3 regions of the Streptomyces sp. NPDC028314 genome follow, and region 2 is predicted to be linked to each of the others. Evidence: riboswitches for the same ligand, from Rfam matches in the RefSeq annotation. Region 2 holds a riboswitch; each other region holds the start of a gene.
The links. A riboswitch is a leader RNA that binds a small molecule or an ion and turns the genes downstream of it on or off. The one in region 2 is predicted to bind cyclic di-AMP.
Positions count from the first base shown of each region.

Region 1 (4,202 bases), on a different contig from region 2:
GCGGTCCGAGCGGGCCGGGGCGCCGGTCTTGATCTGGCCGCAGTTCACGGCGACCGCGAGGTCGGCGATGGTGACGTCCTCGGTCTCGCCGGAGCGGTGCGACATCATGCACTTGAAGCCGTTGCGCTGGGCCATCTCGACGGCGTCGAGGGTCTCGGTCAGCGAACCGATCTGGTTGACCTTGACGAGCAGGGCGTTCGCGGAGCCCTCCTCGATGCCGCGGGCCAGACGTTCGGGGTTGGTGACGAAGAGGTCGTCGCCGACGATCTGGACCTTGGCGCCGAGGCGGTCGGTGATGACCTTCCAGCCGGCCCAGTCGTCCTCGTACAGCGGGTCCTCGATGGAGACCAGCGGGTACGCGGAGACGAGCTCCTCGTAGTACTCGGTCATCTCGGCGGCCGAGCGGGACTGGCCCTCGAACTCGTACTTGCCGTCCTTGTAGAACTCGGACGCGGCGACGTCGAGCGCGAGCGCGATGTCCTTGCCCGGGGTGTAGCCGGCCTGCTTGATGGCCTCGACGATGAGGTCGAGCGCGGCGCGGTTGGACTCCAGGTTCGGGGCGAAGCCGCCCTCGTCGCCCAGGCCGGTGGAGAGGCCCTTGGTGTGCAGGACCTTCTTGAGGGTGTGGTAGACCTCGGCACCCCAGCGCAGCGCCTCGGAGAAGGACTCCGCGCCGATCGGGGCGATCATGAACTCCTGGATGTCCACGTTGGAGTCGGCGTGCGACCCACCGTTGAGGATGTTCATCATCGGAACGGGCAGCAGGTGCGCGTTCGGGCCGCCGAGGTAGCGGAAGAGGGGGAGGTCCGAGGCCTCGGACGCGGCGTGCGCGACGGCCAGGGAGACGCCGAGGATGGCGTTGGCGCCGAGCGAGCCCTTGTTGTCGGTGGCGTCCAGGTCGAACATGGCCTGGTCGATCAGGCGCTGCTCGGTGGCGTCGTAGCCGACGAGCTCCGGGCCGATCTGCTCGATGACGGCGAGGACGGCCTTTTCGACGCCCTTGCCCATGTAACGGTTGGGGTCACCGTCACGGAGCTCGATGGCCTCGAATGCACCGGTGGAGGCGCCGGACGGAACTGCAGCACGACCGGTGCTGCCATCGTCGAGGCCAACCTCGACCTCGACCGTGGGGTTGCCTCGGGAGTCCAGGATTTCCCGGGCTACGACGACGTCGATGGACGGCACGAGCATCTCCTTCTGGGATGTGACGCTGGGTGTGCGGTGGCTTGGGACCGTGGGACGGCCTGCCGAGCTAGAGCCTAACCGGCTCCGGGCACTGGGCCGGCCGACCGCCCGGGTCCTGGGACGAAAAAGGGCCCGAATACCCCTCTTCCAGGACATAGGACTCTTGATCGTTCGGTGCCCGGCGGGGAACGCACCACCGCCCGGCGCGTGGGGGAATACGCGCCGGGCGGTGAGGTGATGCGGTGTTACCGCGGCATTCAGCTGAGCTTCAGCTTCTGGCCGGGGAAGATCAGGTCGGCATCGTCGACGATGTCCTTGTTCAGCTCGAAGACCTTCTCCCAGCCGCCCTTGACGCCGTTCGCCTCGGCGATGGTGCCCAGGGTGTCGCCCGACTTGACCTCGTACGAGCCGTTGCCGGTCTTCGGGGCCTCGGTCTTGGGGGCCTTCGTCGGGGCCGGGACGGCCTCGGAACGCTCGGAGCGGGTGGTGACGGAGGCCTCGGAGCGGGACTCCTTCTTCGGCGCCGCCTGCTGCTTCTTCGGAGCGGCTTCCTGCTTCTTCGCCTCGGGCTTCGGCTTCGGCTTGGGAGCCTCGGCCGAGCCGCCGCCGCTGTAGGAGGAGTTCGACAGGCCCACGCCACAGGACGGCCAGGCGCCCTTGCCCTGGCCCTTGAGGACCTTCTCCGCGATGGCTATCTGCTGCGCCTTGGAGGCCTGGTTGGCCTGCGCCGCGTACGCCTTGCCGCCGTAGGCGGCCCAGGTGGACGCCGAGAACTGCACGCCGCCGTAGTAGCCGTTGCCCGTGTTGATGGACCAGTTGCCGCCGGACTCGCAGGCGGCGACCTTGTCCCACTCGGAGGCGGTCGCGGCGGAAGCCGAGCCCGCGGCCATCAGGGGCGCCGCGACGGCGACACCGGCGACACCGGCGAGCGTGACGATGCGGGCGGCCTTGGAGGCGCGGCGGTGCTTGCCCTTGCCGGAAAGCAGCATGGAGTTTCTCCTCACCGACGCCTACGAGGTGAGCTGTCGGGTTCGGGCGAGTGAGTTGCCCGGTCACGCGGCCTAGCGCGTGACTTAACCCCTAGCCGGTTCCGTGACCATCTCTCAATGGCCGGTCCCGGCGCTTACCTTGGTTCCCCCGCTCCTGCCTCCGGCGCTTTACGCGACGACTGTTCTCTCCGTCCGCCGGCAGGATTCGGCGATGCGGTCGAAGAGGCCCGCGGTGGCGAGCGATTCAGAAGGTAGACAGGTCTCCCCCCGATGTTCAACGCGCGACATCGGGGGGAAACAGCCCTACTTGCGTTCCGCTTAGGGACGTTTGCGCAGGTGAGGGCCGGGTTTGCGGAAGCTTCGGTACGAGACACGCCAGTTGACCGGAAGAGACGCATGTCTCACTTAGATATACCGGACATTTGGATCTTTCCGGGTGGCCGAACTGCCCCTATTACTTGGTTAGATCCAGGTTCTGGCCGGGCTTGATGAGGTCCGCGTCCTTGCCGATGACCTGCTCGTTGGCCTCGTAGAGCGCGTTCCAGCCCCCCTTGAGTCCCTTGGCGTCCGCGATGGCGGCCAGGCTGTCGCCCGACTTCACCGTGTACGTGGGCTTCGGCGCGGCCGCGGGCGCGGCGGGCGGGGTCTCGATCGCGGCCGGGCCGCGGTGCTTGCCGCCGCCGTCCGCCGCGGAGTCGGCCGGGCTCCCCGCCGGGGCCGAGGGCGTCGCGGTCGGGTCGGCGGGGGTCGAAGGGGCGCCCGGGAGCACCGGGGTGGCCGGGTCCGTCGGGGCGGACGGGGCCGTCGGGAGGACCGGGGCCGCCGGGTCCGCGGGCGGCGTCGCGGTGGGGGTGCCCGGGAGCTCCGGAGCCGGCACGGTCGGGTCCGGGTCGGGCATGACGGGCAGTCCGCTGTGGGGCGCGAGCGGGATGTCGGGCAGCGTGAAGGACGGCGTGCCGGTCGGGCTGGGCAGCCCGGGGACCGGGGCGACCGGGGTCGGGGCCCCGAAGTCCGTGGCCGGGGTGGAGCCGGTCTTCGGCACGGACGCGTCGGGGCGGGACGGGGTGGGCGCGATCGGCCCGGGCGCCTCGGCCCGGCCCGGGTCCACCTCGGCGGCCGGCCCCTGCTGGGTCAGCCCGGCCGAGGCGCCGCACTGCGACCACGCCTGGGGGCCCTGGGCGGCCAGCACCTGTTCGGCGACGGCGATCTGCTGGGAGCGGCTGGCGAGGTCGGGGCGCGCCGCGTAGGCGAGGCCGCCGTGGGCGTTCCACTGCTCCTGGGTGAACTGCAGCCCGCCGTACGCGCCGCTGCCGAAGTTGGCGCTCCAGGTTCCGCCGCTCTCGCACTCGGCGACCTTGTCCCACGTGGGGGCGTCTGCCGCGCTCGCGCCGGTCGCCGCGAGCAGCGGCAGGGCCAGGGCGGAGCCGGTGACTCCGGCGGTGACGACAAGTGCGGGTATCTGCTTGGGGCGTCTGTGGCGGCCGTTCCCGGAACGCATGAGGCTGTACCTTTCGCATAACGGCGGGGTAACGGCAGAACCTAGCGGCCTTGGCACGTTCGTTACAAGTTCGGTCGAAAACTGACCTTCAGTCAGGCGGGTGCCGGTCGGAACTCAGTTGTTTCGGGGTGTGAAGCGGACCGGAAGGGTGCGCAGGCCACGCATGATGAGCCCGCCCCGCCACCGCAGGTCCGCGGGCGGAACAGCGAGTTCCAGATCTGGCAGACGCATCAGCAAAGTCGCGAGCGCCGTCTGGCCCTCCAGCCGGGCGAGCGGAGCGCCGAGGCAGTAGTGGATGCCGTGCCCGTATCCGAGGTGCTGATTGTCACTCCGGGACAGGTCCAGGGTGTCCGGCTCCGCGAACCGCTCGGGGTCCCGGTCGGCGGCCGCGAGGACCACCAGCACCGGGTCTCCGGCCGCGATGTCGCGGCCCCCGAGGACGAACGGCTCGGTGGCGAACCGCCAGGTGGCCAGCTCCACGGGGCCGTCGTAGCGCAGCAGCTCCTCGACCCCGGTCTCCAGCAGCCCGC
Region 1 covers NZ_JBVHTP010000008.1:84,037-88,238, forward strand. The annotation lists gene eno (phosphopyruvate hydratase) at 1-1,191, opposite strand, end outside; gene ACZ4TG_RS19490 (transglycosylase family protein) at 1,443-2,174, opposite strand; cyclic di-AMP (ydaO/yuaA leader) riboswitch at 2,178-2,350, opposite strand; gene ACZ4TG_RS19495 (LysM peptidoglycan-binding domain-containing protein) at 2,629-3,672, opposite strand; gene ACZ4TG_RS19500 (cytochrome P450 family protein) at 3,787-4,202, opposite strand, start outside.
Region 1: linked by a shared signal. The riboswitch ahead of ACZ4TG_RS19490 (transglycosylase family protein) and the one ahead of ACZ4TG_RS16125 (M23 family metallopeptidase) in region 2 are both predicted to bind cyclic di-AMP.

Region 2 (4,202 bases):
GATCTTCAAGAAGGTCTACTCGTCGATGGACCGGGTGCTGGTGCACTCCGCGAGCTTCGGTTCCAACGCGCAGGCCATGGCGGCCGGCCTCGCGGTCCTCTCGGTGATGGACGACGAAGGGGTGGTGGCCAACGCCCGCGCGATGGGCGACCTGCTGCGCGGGCGGCTCGCCGCCCTGGTCGACGAGTACGAGCTGCTGCACGAGGTGCGGGGCCGCGGGCTGATGATCGGCATCGAGTTCGGCCGGCCGTCCTCGCTCGGGCTCCGCAGCCGGTGGACCATGCTCCAGGCCGCCCGCAAGGGGCTCTTCGCGCAGATGGTCGTGGTGCCGCTGCTCCAGAAGCACCGGATCCTCACGCAGGTCTCCGGTGACCACCTGGAGGTCATCAAGCTCATTCCGCCGCTGATCGTGGACGAGCGGGACGTCGACCGGTTCGTGGGCGCCTTCCGCGAGGTCATGGACGAGGCGCACGGCGGGGGCGCGCTGATGTGGGACTTCGGCAGGACCCTCGTGAAGCAGGCCGTCGGCAACCGCTGACGGCCTGCTCCGGGCAGGATCCGAAGGAGACGGCCCTAGGCGAGGAGCCGGTTCCGCAGCCGGTCGAGGGTCTCGGGCGTCAGCCCGAGGCCCTCCGCCAGGTAGGGCTCCACCCCGCCCCAGGTCTCGTCGATCGTTTCGAAGGCCGCGACGAGGTAGTCGGCGCGGGCGTCGAAGAGCGGGGCGAGCAGTTCCATCACCTCGGGGGAGCGGGCCTCGGGCGCGTCGCTGCCGCGGCGTACCCGGTACCGGTTGTGCGGGGCGTTGGACTCCAGGTAGTCGGCGACGATCGCCTCGCGCTCCACGCCCAGGGCGAGGAGGGTCACGGCGACCGACAGGCCGGCCCGGTCCTTGCCGGCCGCGCAGTGCATCAGGGCCGGGACGCTGTCCTCGGCGAGGGCGTGCACGACCCGGCTGTGCTCGGAGGTCCGCTCCCGGATGATCACGCGGTACGAGTTCGCCATCCGGGTGGCGGCCTTCCCGTCGCCCAGGAGGGTGCGCAGTTGGCCGAGATCGCCGTCGCGGACCATTTTCCAGAACTCCCGGCCGTCGGCCGGATCCGAGAGCGGAATGTTCAGGTTCCGGACACCGGGCAGTTCCACATCCGGGCCCTCCAGTGCGTGATCGGCATCGTTGCGGAAGTCGAAGACGGTGTGGAGGCCGAGCGATCCGAGGAACTCTGCATCGGTTTCGGTGGCATGTGCCAGATGTCCGCTTCGGAAGAGTCGTCCTGACCTGACCCTCCGTCCGTCGGCGGTCGGCAGCCCGCCCACGTCACGGAAGTTGCGCACACCGGACAGTTCGGGCGCCGCTGACGGGGTCTGGGGTATCTGCTGGGTCAAGGGGGCTCCTCCGTGTCGTCGTGGCGTGTCCGAATTGCACTGCTTGGGAACAACTTGCCATAAAGGGAGGCGAGATCGCGCCAGGCCCCGTGAGCCAGATCATACGGTGACCGTGCGTGCCTGATCGCGAAAGACGAATTGCCCTGTGGCGGCGGTTGTTGCTGGTCCGGAATGGACGGAGGGTGACGGGAATTCCGTCGATCCCTCATGCCTGCGATTCCGTCAGGGAATTCGCGGCTTGTTGTGTGCGGCCGTACTGGATTACCTTCGCGATCGATCCGGGTGGACCGCCTAATCCTGCCGCCGCCCGGGAACCGCACCCGACTATTCACGCGCGCGGCAGGAGCGGGGGAACCAGGTAAGCCGCCGTTCCGGATCATGTCTCCGGACGGCTCGGGGTGAAGCCGTACACCCGTCGTCGAGGCCGACGCCGAGGTACGGCCGGACATCTCCAGTCCGAACCCGACAGCTCACCTCGCAGGCGACGGAGAGGAATTCGCCATGCCTGCAAAGGGTAAGCACCGCCGTCCGAAGTCCCGTTCGATATCCCGCGGGTTCGCCGTCGCGGGCACCGGAGGCGCGGCGCTCGCCCTGCCGCTGATGGGTGCCGCGGGAGCCCACGCCGCCGCTCCGGCCGCGGCCCCGGCCGTCGCCCCCGCCGCTTCGGTCCCGCAGGCGGCGCAGCCTCCGGCTTCCCTCCAGGCGGCGCCCGCCGCCGCGCAGGCCGCCCCGACCCTCTACACGGTCGTGCCGGGCGACTACCTCTCGAAGATCGCCGCCGAGCGCCACCTGTCCGGCGGCTGGGAGCAGCTGTACGCCGACAACCGCGACGCCGTCGGCACCGACCCCTCCCTGATCCACCCGGGCCTGAAGCTGACCCTGGGCGCGCCGGGCGAGGCCGCGCCGACGCGGCCCGCGCCCGCCGAGTCCGCCCCGGCTCCCGCCCCCGCTCCCGCTCCCGCCAAGAAGGCCCGTACCGCCCCGAAGCCGGCCGAGCGTTCCTCCAGCGCCGATCAGGGTTCCTCCGAGGCGGGCTCCGGTGGCGACTCCGCCGCGGGGACGTCCGGCGGCTCGCAGCAGCAGAGCGGCAAGACCTCCGGGGGCGCCTCCACGGGCACCGGATTCGTGGCCCCGGTCAGCGGCGGGATCTCCACCCAGTACAAGACCGCCGGCGCCATGTGGTCTTCCGGTTACCACACCGGTGTCGACTTCATCGCGAGCACCGGCACCACCGTCAAGGCCGTCGGCGCGGGCACCGTGGTCTCCGCCGGCTGGGGCGGCGCGTACGGCAACGAGGTCGTGATCCGGCACGCGGACGGCAAGTACTCGCAGTACGGCCACCTGTCCCAGCTCTCCGTCTCGGTCGGCCAGAGCGTCACCGGCGGACAGCGCATCGGGCTCTCCGGCGCCACCGGCAACGTGACCGGCCCGCACCTCCACTTCGAGATCCGCACGGGCCCGTCGTACGGCTCGGACATCAGCCCGCTGAGCTACCTGCGCTCGAAGGGCGTCAGCATCTGACGCACCGCCCGCAGGAGCGGGGACACGCGTGAGGCCGGGACCCGAGGGGGGTCCCGGCCTCACGCGTTCCTTATTCCGCATGTGCATGGTGGGATAGATCACGGTCCGTCAACCCCTCATTACGTTGGCGTAGGTTGCGTACGGGGGTGAAGGATGTGGTGCTGTGGCAGCGACGACGACGACACTCAAGACCATCGGCTCGTACGCGGCGATCGGGGACAGCTTCACCGAGGGCGTAGGGGACCCGGGACCCGGGGATTCGTACCTCGGCTGGGCGGACCGGCTGGCCGTACTCCTGGCCGATCAGCGGGCGGAACACGATTTCCGGTACGCGAACCTGGCGGTGCGGGGGAAGCTCCTCGACCAGATCGTGGCCGAGCAGGTACCCAGGGCCAAGGCCCTCGCACCTGACCTGGTCACCTTCTGCGCGGGTGGCAACGACATCATCCGGCCCGGCAGCGACCCGGACGACGTGGCGGAGCGGTTCGAGGCGGCCGTGGCCGACCTCGCCGGCGCCGTCGGCCTGGTCATGATCACCACGGGGTTCGACACCCGGGGCGTGCCGGTCCTCAAGCACCTCCGGGGCAAGGTGGCCACGTACAGCGCACACGTGCGCGCCATCGCCGACCGGTACGGCTGCCCGGTGCTCGACCTCTGGTCGCTGAAGTCCGTACAGGACCGCCGCGCCTGGGACGGCGACCGGCTGCACCTCTCGCCCGAGGGGCACACCCGGGTCGCGCTGCGCGCCGCGCAGGTGCTCGGCCTGGACGTGCCGACCGACCCGGACCAGCCGTGGCCGCCGGAGCGTCCGCGCGGATCCGTGGACGTGACCCGGGACAACATCCAGTGGGCCCGCGAACACCTGGTCCCGTGGATCGGGCGGCGGCTGCGCGGGGAGTCCTCCGGGGACCACGTCGAGGCGAAGCGGCCCGACCTGATGCCGCTGTAGGCCGCACGGCGCGCCGGGCCGGGGGGCCGGGCGGCGACACGTCGGGGGCGACACGCCGGGCGGATCGGTGGCCGGAAGCGGAATCCTTCGGGGGTGGTGTGCGTTGGGATGGTCGTAGACGTACGACCGTCCTGCCCCCATCCTCCCAGGAGGCGCCTTGACCGGCTCCCGTCCCCTGCGTCCCCGGCTGCGCGCCCTGCGGCCCGAAGCCTTCGGCGCGGACCCGTCCGGCGCCCGGATGGAGCGGATCCGCCGCTCGCCGAACTTCGCCGACGGCGTCTTCCAGAACCCGGTCGGCGCCCGCACCAGGCCCTCCGGGTCGATGGTGGAGTTCGCCAAGATCTACTTCCAC
Region 2 covers NZ_JBVHTP010000006.1:143,664-147,865, forward strand. The annotation lists gene ACZ4TG_RS16115 (aspartate aminotransferase family protein) at 1-538, shown strand, start outside; gene ACZ4TG_RS16120 (tyrosine-protein phosphatase) at 574-1,380, opposite strand; cyclic di-AMP (ydaO/yuaA leader) riboswitch at 1,692-1,877, shown strand; gene ACZ4TG_RS16125 (M23 family metallopeptidase) at 1,882-2,901, shown strand; gene ACZ4TG_RS16130 (SGNH/GDSL hydrolase family protein) at 3,065-3,850, shown strand; gene ACZ4TG_RS16135 (MBL fold metallo-hydrolase) at 4,008-4,202, shown strand, end outside.

Region 3 (4,202 bases), on a different contig from region 2:
AAGCTGACCAGGCGGCCCGCGTCCTCGGTGGTGATGGGCCGGATCCGGGCCGTGCCGCCGTCGCGGAGCACGACGTCGGCTTCCCAGTGCGCCGGGTACGAGGGGTCCGACTCGATGGTCATGGGCACACCCTAAGGGGCGGATCCACTGGACGGTGCTCGCGCGGCGCGTGCGGCACACCGGGGCAAATCAGTGCAAGCTGGGGAAGGTCGAACGGCGGCGAATTCGGGCCGAAGGTCGGTTCGAGCATTCCGGGTGCCGTGAGAGACTGGTCTAGACAACCGTTAGCACCTGAAGGGCATCACCATGGCAGAGCGCCGCGTCAACGTCGGCTGGGCCGAGGGCCTGCACGCTCGTCCCGCCTCGATCTTCGTCCGGGCGACGACCGCTTCCGGCGTCCCGGTGACCATCGCCAAGGCCGGTGGCGACCCCGTCAACGCCGCCTCCATGCTGGCGGTTCTGGGCCTGGGCGCCCAGGGTGGCGAGGAGATCGTCCTCGCGTCCGAGGCCGAGGGCGCCGAGGCCGCGCTGGACCGCCTCGCGAAGCTCGTCGCCGAGGGCCTCGAGGAGCTCCCGGAGACGGTCTGACCCCTTCGGGTCCGCACACGCGGCGAAGCCGCGGCCCCCGGTGCGGGGGCCGCGGCTTCGTTGTTTCCGCGGGGCGCCCGCGCACGCGCTTGCGGAAATCACCCCCACCCGCGGATAAATACCGTCCGGGAATTCCGATGATCCGCGCAGGGGAAATCTGCACGACTCCGTTTATCGCCCCGGTGTCGCGCGGATATCCGTCCTTTGTATACGGGCTCTGTTAATGCCGGCCGCTCGCCATGTTTACGGCAGGTTGCGAAGTCCTCACCCGCGGCCGGTGCGCCTGCGCCGCGCGGTCCGCGTGCAGCGCGGTGAGCGACCGGGCCCGCTCGGCGTCCCCGCGCGCCACCGCGTCCACGATCGCGCCGTGCTCCGCCCAGGACTCCGCGGGCCGCACCGGGGCCTCCACCGAGTACATCCAGGCGACCTTGTGCCGCATCTGGGTCAGCAGGGCGATCAGCCCGGGACTGCCGGAGGCCTGGGCCAGCGTCTCGTGGAACCATCCCCCCAGGGCCCGCAGATCCTCGCCCTGCCCCTTCCTGGCCCGCTCCTGCCCCAGCCTGACCAGCCCGCGCAGCACCTTCAGGTGCGCCTCGGTGCGCCGGCGGGCGGCTCTGGCCGCCGCCAGGGGCTCCAGCAGCATCCGCACCTCCAGGAGGTCGGCGGCCTCCTGCTCGGTCGGCTCGGCCACGCAGGCGCCCGCGTGCCGGCGGGTCGTGACGAAGCCCTCGGACTCCAGGGTGCGCAGCGCCTCGCGGACCGGGACGCGCGAGACTCCGTACCGGCGGGCCAGCACCTCCTCGGTGAGGCGGCTGCCGGGTCCGAAGACTCCGGAGATGATGTCGTCGCGGATCGCTGTGCATACCGCGTGCGCAGGAATTCGCAAGACCGGACCTCCGCTTGATTTCGTGACCGCGCTGCGACTCTATTGCAACACACGATAATTACCGAAGGCGGCCCTCAATACGAAACATTTGGCCGAAAACGAAGAAGACCCCGGCTCGGCGAGCCGGGGTCTTCGACGGAAAGTGCGGTGCGGGTCAGACGTCCACGCCGTGCGAGCGCAGGTACGCGGCCGGGTCGATGTCCGAGCCGTAGCCGGCCCCGGTGCGCGCCTCGAAGTGCAGGTGCGGGCCGCTGGAGTTGCCGGTGGAGCCCGACAGGCCGATCTGCTGGCCCGGGGTGACCGTCTGGCCGACGGAGACGCTCAGCGAGGACATGTGCCCGTACTGGGTGTAGGTGCCGTCGTTGTGCTTGATGACGACGTTGTTGCCGTACGCACCGCCGTAGCCGGCCTCGACGATGGTGCCCGCGCCCACGGCGTGGACCGAGGTGCCGGAGGCGGCGTGGAAGTCGATGCCCGTGTGGCTGCCGGAGGACCACATGCCGCCACCGGCGTGGTACTGGGTGCTGATGTACGAGCCGTCGACGGGCGCGACGAAGGTGTTGAGGCGCTTGCGCTCCTCCTCGCGGGCGGCGCGCTCGGCGGCCTCGCGCTCGGCCTTCGCCTTGGCCTCCGCGAAGCGCTTGGCCTCGGAGGCGCGCTGCTTGGCGTCGGCCTCGGCCTGCGCCTTGACGGCGGCGGCATCGGCGGCCCGCTGCTGCGACTCGGCCTGCGCCTCGATCTCGCCCTGGAGGTCCTCGGCGACGACGACGGCGTTCAGGCCGGTGTCCTCCATCGAGGGGGCGGCGGCCTGGTCCGCGGCGAACGCGGGGCCGGCCAGCGTGCCCACGACGCCGGTGGTGGCGAGGGCCGCGATACCGGCGTAACCGGCGGTCTTGCGGCTCATACGGCTGGAACCACGGTGCTTACCGGCCACACGACTGCTGCCAAACGCCATGAAGGGGTTGATCCTTTCCTTCCTTCTCGCCTACCGGGTTAGCTGACGGGTTCGGAGCAGGAAGGTCTCCTACGGGCCCCCTCTTGCGAGGCGGTCCGATTCACCCCAGGGACACATGTGGGTCCCCGGCTCCCCAGGCTCGCGCCTGACGGGGACTCGGCGATCGCTGTCCGGTGCCGCGGGTGCGGCGGGCACAACTGACGAACAGCACGGCCGACGCTAGGCGGATCATCAGTCAATCGCCAAACAGGTGCGCGCTTTTGTTACCTACGCCACACCACATACAAGCAACCACACCACTAAATGGACAAAAGGGGCCCCGGCGGGCAAGCCGCCAGAGCCCCTTCGGTTTCAGGTCAGTTGGAGACCACGGTCACGTCACCGATCCCGAGCGCCCGGACGGGCTCAGCGATCTGCGACGCGTCGCCCACCAGGACCGTCACCAGCCGGTCCACCGGGAAGGCGCCCACGACCGCCGCGGTCGCCTCCACCGTGCCGGTGGCGGCGAGCTGGGCGTACAACTGCGCCTGGTAGTCGTCCGGCAGCTCCTGCTCGACCTGGTCGGCGAGGGTGCCCGCGACCGAGGCGGCCGTCTCGAACTTCAGCGGGGCGACGCCCACCAAGTTCTGCACCGCCACGTCCCGTTCGGCGTCCGTCAGACCGCCCTCCGAGAGGACGCGCAGCACCTTCCAGAGGTCCTCCAGCGCCGGCCCGGTGTTGGGGGTGTCCACGGAGCCGCTGATGGCGAGCATCGAGGCGCCCTTGCCGTCGGCGGTGGAACGCAGCACCTGGCCGAAGGCGCGCACGCCGTACGTGTACCCCTTCTCCTCGCGCAGCACCTTGTCCAGGCGGGAGGTGAGGGTGCCGCCGAGGCAATACGTGCCGAGCACCTGGGCGGCCCAGACGCGGTCGTGCCGGTCCGCGCCGATCCGGCCGATCAGCAGCTGCGTCTGGACCGCTCCGGGCCGGTCCACGATGACCACGCGCCCGCTGTCGTCCGCGGTCACCGGCGGCACGGGCAGGGGCTCGGCGGAGTTGCCCGTCCAGGTGCCCAGGGTCTCCGCCAGGACGGCGTCCAGGTCGATCCCGGTCAGGTCGCCGACGACCACCGCGGTGGCGGTCGCGGGGCGCACGTGGGCCTCGTAGAAGGCGCGTACGGCCCCGGAGTCGATGCGGGCGACCGTCTCCTCGGTGCCCTGCCGCGGGCGGGACATCCGCAGGGTGGCCGGGAAGAGCTCCTTCGAGAGCTCCTTGGCGGCGCGGCGCTGCGGGTTGGCCAGCTCGTGCGGGATCTCGTCGAGCCGGTTGCGCACCAGCCGGTCGACCTCGGCGTCGGCGAAGGCCGGGGCGCGCAGTGCCTCGGCGAGCAGGCCGAGGGCCTTCGCCAGGCGGGAGGCCGGGACCTCCAGGGAGACCCGGATGCCCGGGTGGTCGGCATGCGCGTCGAGGGTGGCGCCGCAGCGCTCCAGCTCCGCCGCGAACTCCTCGGCGGAGCGCTTGTCGGTGCCCTCGGACAGCGCGCGGGCCATGATGGTGGCCACCCCGTCCAGACCCTGGGGTTCCGCGTCCAGCGGGGCCGCGAGGTTGATCTCGACGGCGATGACCTGCTGGCCCGGACGGTGGCAGCGCAGCAGGGTCAGGCCGTTGGGGAGCCCACCGCGCTCGGGGGCGGGGAAGGCCCACGGCCTGGCCTCGCCGGCCTGCGGCTGCGGGTGGAAGGTCATCGTGACGGCTGCGGTGTCGCTCACTGCTCCGCCCCTTCGTTCTCGTCGG
Region 3 covers NZ_JBVHTP010000009.1:239,299-243,500, forward strand. The annotation lists gene ACZ4TG_RS21935 (bifunctional acetate--CoA ligase family protein/GNAT family N-acetyltransferase) at 1-122, opposite strand, end outside; gene ACZ4TG_RS21940 (HPr family phosphocarrier protein) at 307-588, shown strand; gene ACZ4TG_RS21945 (GntR family transcriptional regulator) at 809-1,474, opposite strand; gene ACZ4TG_RS21950 (M23 family metallopeptidase) at 1,629-2,429, opposite strand; cyclic di-AMP (ydaO/yuaA leader) riboswitch at 2,443-2,601, opposite strand; gene ACZ4TG_RS21955 (M16 family metallopeptidase) at 2,786-4,153, opposite strand; gene ACZ4TG_RS21960 (M16 family metallopeptidase) at 4,174-4,202, opposite strand, start outside.
Region 3: linked by a shared signal. The riboswitch ahead of ACZ4TG_RS21950 (M23 family metallopeptidase) and the one ahead of ACZ4TG_RS16125 (M23 family metallopeptidase) in region 2 are both predicted to bind cyclic di-AMP.